One region of the Metabacillus sediminis genome, then DNA from elsewhere that is predicted to be linked to it. Evidence: riboswitches for the same ligand, from Rfam matches in the RefSeq annotation. Region 1 holds a riboswitch; the other holds the start of a gene.
The links. Region 1 has a riboswitch for S-adenosylmethionine ahead of WCV65_RS02790 (sugar ABC transporter substrate-binding protein). Riboswitches for the same ligand answer to the same signal wherever they lie in the genome.
Positions count from the first base shown of each region.

Region 2: it holds a riboswitch for S-adenosylmethionine, as region 1 does, so the genes downstream of both, WCV65_RS09550 (YezD family protein) here and WCV65_RS02790 (sugar ABC transporter substrate-binding protein) in region 1, are expected to answer to the same signal.

Region 1 covers NZ_CP147407.1:512,140-514,341, reverse strand. Annotated here, with positions in the region: gene WCV65_RS02795 (sugar ABC transporter ATP-binding protein) at 1-156, opposite strand, end outside; gene WCV65_RS02790 (sugar ABC transporter substrate-binding protein) at 176-1,198, opposite strand; SAM riboswitch class I at 1,374-1,538, opposite strand; gene WCV65_RS02785 (carboxymuconolactone decarboxylase family protein) at 1,800-2,202, opposite strand, start outside.
Region 2 covers NZ_CP147407.1:1,810,856-1,813,057, forward strand. Annotated here, with positions in the region: gene WCV65_RS09545 (hypothetical protein) at 1-629, opposite strand, end outside; SAM riboswitch class I at 795-900, shown strand; gene WCV65_RS09550 (YezD family protein) at 967-1,110, shown strand; gene WCV65_RS09555 (phosphoadenylyl-sulfate reductase) at 1,234-1,935, shown strand; gene WCV65_RS09560 (inorganic phosphate transporter) at 1,949-2,202, shown strand, end outside.

The sequences.
Region 1 (2,202 bases):
TGCCCCGGACAGGATTTTCATCAGCGTGCTTTTCCCCGCTCCATTCGCTCCAAGCAGCGCATGAACTTCCCCGCTTTTCACCTCTATATGGGCATTCTTCAGTGCTTCCACACTTCCGAATGTTTTGGAGATGTTCTCCATTCGCAGAAGGCTCATCTTCCTCCCTCCTTCTCTCTTATTTTCCTTCTTCAAGCTTTTTCAGCTCATCCGTATAGCCCTGTTCGCTTTTCCCCCAGCCTTTTACGTGCTGATCCAGGTCATTCGTTGTCACCTGCTCATTCGGGAGGGCTTCCTTCGTCACAAATACCGGCTTCAATTTCACTTTTTCCTCCACGCTGTCCCCATTGATTTTCTGATAAGCATAGCGTACCTGGATGCGGCCGATGTCTTTCGGATCCACTGCTGCAGAAGCGACCCATGGGCTGTTTTCCTTTTGAATCATCTGAAGATCCTCATCACTCATATCAATCCCATAAACCTTGATATCGGTTCTTCCCGCCTGTTCAAGAGCTCGGACGGCACCTTTAGCAAATTCATCCCAGGCAGCCCAAACGGCTGTAATCTCGCCTTTGTTTGGATACTGCTTAAGGATCGCTTCCATCTGAGCCTGTGTATCAAGAGCCGTATTTTGGGTGGCGGCACCAAATGCGGCCACTTCCTTAATGCCTGTGTTTTCTTTCAAAAATTGCTGATACGCAACCTGGCGGCGTTCCATCGGGGCAAAGCCTGCCACCCAAATTTTCACGATATTTGCTTTTCCGCCCGAATCTTTAGCCAGCTGTTCAAGGGTCATTTGCGCCATATCCTGATCGCCCTGTTCGATTGAGGTTACTCCTTTTGCTTCTACACCTGCATCAAAGGCGACAACCGGAATCTTTTTGCTGATTGCCTTTTCCACTCCGGCAGTCAGTGCTTCCTTCGTTCCGTGGTCAATTAGAATCGCGTCAAATCCCTGATTAATTGCTGCATCCACGTTGGATGCCATTTTTGCCAAATCGCCGTCAGAGGTAAACACGACTGTTTGCCCGCCAAACTTGCTCGTCTGCTCTTTAACCCCTTCTATGTATTGAGCAGAGAATGTTCCAAGGTTCTGCTGCATAATAAGGGCGATTTTCTTTCCTGCGAGCGCATTGTCTTTACTTGCTTTTGCTTCTGTTCCTGCCTGTTCCCCAACTTTCGGCTGGCAGCCTGCAAGCATGGCAAGAATGAGAAGCGCAGCCAGAATGGTCTTTGCATATTTTTTTGTCATGATCTTACTCCCCCTAATTCAAATATTCCGGACGTTTTTCGAGGGCTTTTCTTACCGGAAAAATAGGAAAAGCCCCTTTCTCATAAAGAAAGAGGCTTGAAGAATTAAAGTCGTCTTCTAAAGCCTCTTATCTCTCAGAAAGGTAAAAAACCTTTCTGTTGGAATTAGCACCGTGCCTTCAGGGTCAAAACCCTGGCGCGTCTTGCTTTCGCGCCCCGTCTCGCGACGGAATTACGGTCGGTTGCTGGGCATCATAGGGCCAAATCCCTCCGCCTGCTCTGGATAAGAGTGCAATCTGAATAGTATGAAATTTTATTTCCTGAGCTGAATATTATCACCATTTTTTGAAGCCTGCAACATTTTTTTGAAAAAACTTTCCATTCAACCGAGAGTTAACGCCCCTTAATGATACACATCTTAGTGGATCAGGCAGAGCGTATATTTTGTGCTAAATAGCCATATGGCAGAGGCGTGTTCCATGCTCTCAAGCCTCCAATATTTCTGCTTCAAAGCTGCTTAACGATGCCCCCATACTTGATTTTAAAATAATTCAAAGTCCTTTCTCTTCCGAAGGCTTCAGCGCCATCATTGCTCCAAAAAATTGGGAAGCCGTGCTAAAACAGATAAAAGCACAAAGCTCGCTTATTTCCTTCTCGGTGAAACCCTTTTTTACTACATCAAAAACGGGTTCCGGAATGGATCCTTTATGCTTTAGAAATACTTCTGCAAATCCTGCTGCTAAAGAGGTTTTCTCATCAAATTCAGCCGGATCGGGCTTACCCTTTGCCTTGCAGTATTCACAGCCGTTTTCCTGTGCGAGCGTTCTTCTAATTTGTTCTTTTAACTCGGCTGATAAGGCGCCGTCCGCCTCAAGTGTTTCGCCAAGACTTGTCCACTGTCTCATAATCTCTGAATTGTGGCCAAGCAGTTTTTGAAAGGGCGTATCTCCAATT
Region 2 (2,202 bases), 1.3 Mb from region 1:
AACGTGTTTTCCGTGCCGGCTGCCGCAAATGAAAGCTCTGTGCTGAAAATCGGTCCGCCGTACACAAAGGTATGAAACTCCCCGTTTTCTCCGCATGGATCGGCTGATTTTTTTATGGTTTCAATGAATGCTCCATCATAGTGATGTCCCAGTAAAGAATATGGAAGCTTCGATCCATCTATACCGCAAATAAACGCTTTATAGCCATCAGCTATAAATTGTCCAGCCAAAGAGTCGGTCCGCTCTCTCCATAGAGGAAAAACAGCCTGTAAACCACTGTCCATGACAAGGTTTTCTCTATATTCCCGAATATCCTTTAAAAAGATGTCGCCAAAAGCAGCATGAGTGATTTGATTTTCTTTGCAGCTTTTAAGAAATTCGCCCAGGCTCTCCTCATATTCATTATTAGATGGAGATGGAGAGAGTTCTATGAATTGAATAGCAAGACCGAGGCTTGCTGCCTGATCTTTAAGCAAATCCTCTCTGATTCCATGAAAAGGGACGCTGCGGGCAACCCGGTTGATCGATGTAAAAAGTCCGGAGATATGATATTCCGGGTTTTGCAAAAGCCTGTGAAGCATGATTGTACTGTCTTTTCCGCCGCTCCATGAAACAATCGTCTTTTTCATGAATTTCACCTCTTTAGCTAATTGTATCCTACTGACAAAAAAAATTCTAAGCTGCTGAAATCACTGGGTAATTCGCACATTTTTAGATTTTTTATAAAACCTACCCGATAACTCGGGTTGACAATCGTTCGAATTGTGCTAAAATTTGAAATCAATAACACATCATACTTATCCAGAGCGGTGGAGGGACCTGGCCCTTTGAAACCCGGCAACCTGCTTGAAAGCAAGGTGCTAAATCCAGCAAAATGGAATCCATTTTGGGAGATAAGGGGAATACACCTCACAAGTCTTTCTAAAATGGAAGGCTTTTTATTTTTGTATTGGGGAGGGGCTGTCCGTGGGGGAGCAGGATCAGCTTGAAGAAGTTATCGGAAAGCTAAAAGAAATGCTTCAGGCAATGAAATACGGATCCATCACCCTGGTTGTCCAGGATGGTAAGATCATTCAGCTTGAGAAAAATGAAAAAGTCAGACTGAAATAAAAATCCAATATGAGTACGCTGACTAGACAAACTAGAGGCGGGAACGGTTTGCCTGCTCTTTGTTTATGCAGCGGCGCGTTCCTGCCTTTTTGCGTTGGTTTTAAAAAAGAGGAGTGTAAATTTATGCTGACATTCGAAAATTGGACAGAAACCGCTCCAGAATTCGAAAATGATGACAAAACGGTCGAAGCGCTCAACGTTCTAAAATGGGCGTATTCACATTATCAGGACGATTTAGTTTACGCATGCAGCTTTGGTATTGAAGGGATTGTTCTGATCGAGCTCATATCAAAAATTAAAAAGGATGCCAGAATCGTATTTTTAGATACAGAGCTCCATTTTAAAGAAACCTATGATTTGATTGACCGTGTAAAGGCAAGGTACCCAGATTTAAATATTTTATTGAAAAAGCCGCCTCTAACTGTAGCTGAACAGGCTGCAAAGCACGGGGATGAACTATGGAAGAGGGATCCGAATGAATGCTGCAGAATCAGGAAAGTGCTTCCTCTCAGAGAGGTTATGAGCAGCGAAAAAGCATGGATTTCCGGATTGCGCAGAGAGCAATCTCCTTCAAGGAAAAACACCCAGTTTCTGAACAGAGATGATAAATTCGAAAATGTTAAAATCTGCCCGCTCATTCACTGGACATGGAAAGATGTCTGGCGTTATGCCCACAAAAATGATTTGGATTACAATGTTCTCCACGATCAAGGATACCCGAGCATCGGATGCAAGCCATGCACCCAGCCTGCAATCGATGTAAATGATGCGAGATCCGGCCGCTGGAATGGCAGCCAAAAGACAGAATGCGGTCTGCACGGTTGAGGGCTCTGCTATGATGGAAGCTGCAGCGATCATCCTGAGTTTATTTTTCGCAATGAATATTGGGGCAAGCGGAGCGGCTGCTTCCATGGGTGTCGCGTACGGATCAGGGGCAATAAAACGCAGAATGGCAGCACTCCTGCTCTGCGGCGCGGGCGTAGTTCTTGGCGCAGTACTCGGGGGAGGAGAAGTCGTTAAAACCATCAGCTCGGGAATTATTCCCCAGTCGATGATTACATTGCAAATCGTCCTGGTTATTATCAGTTCTGC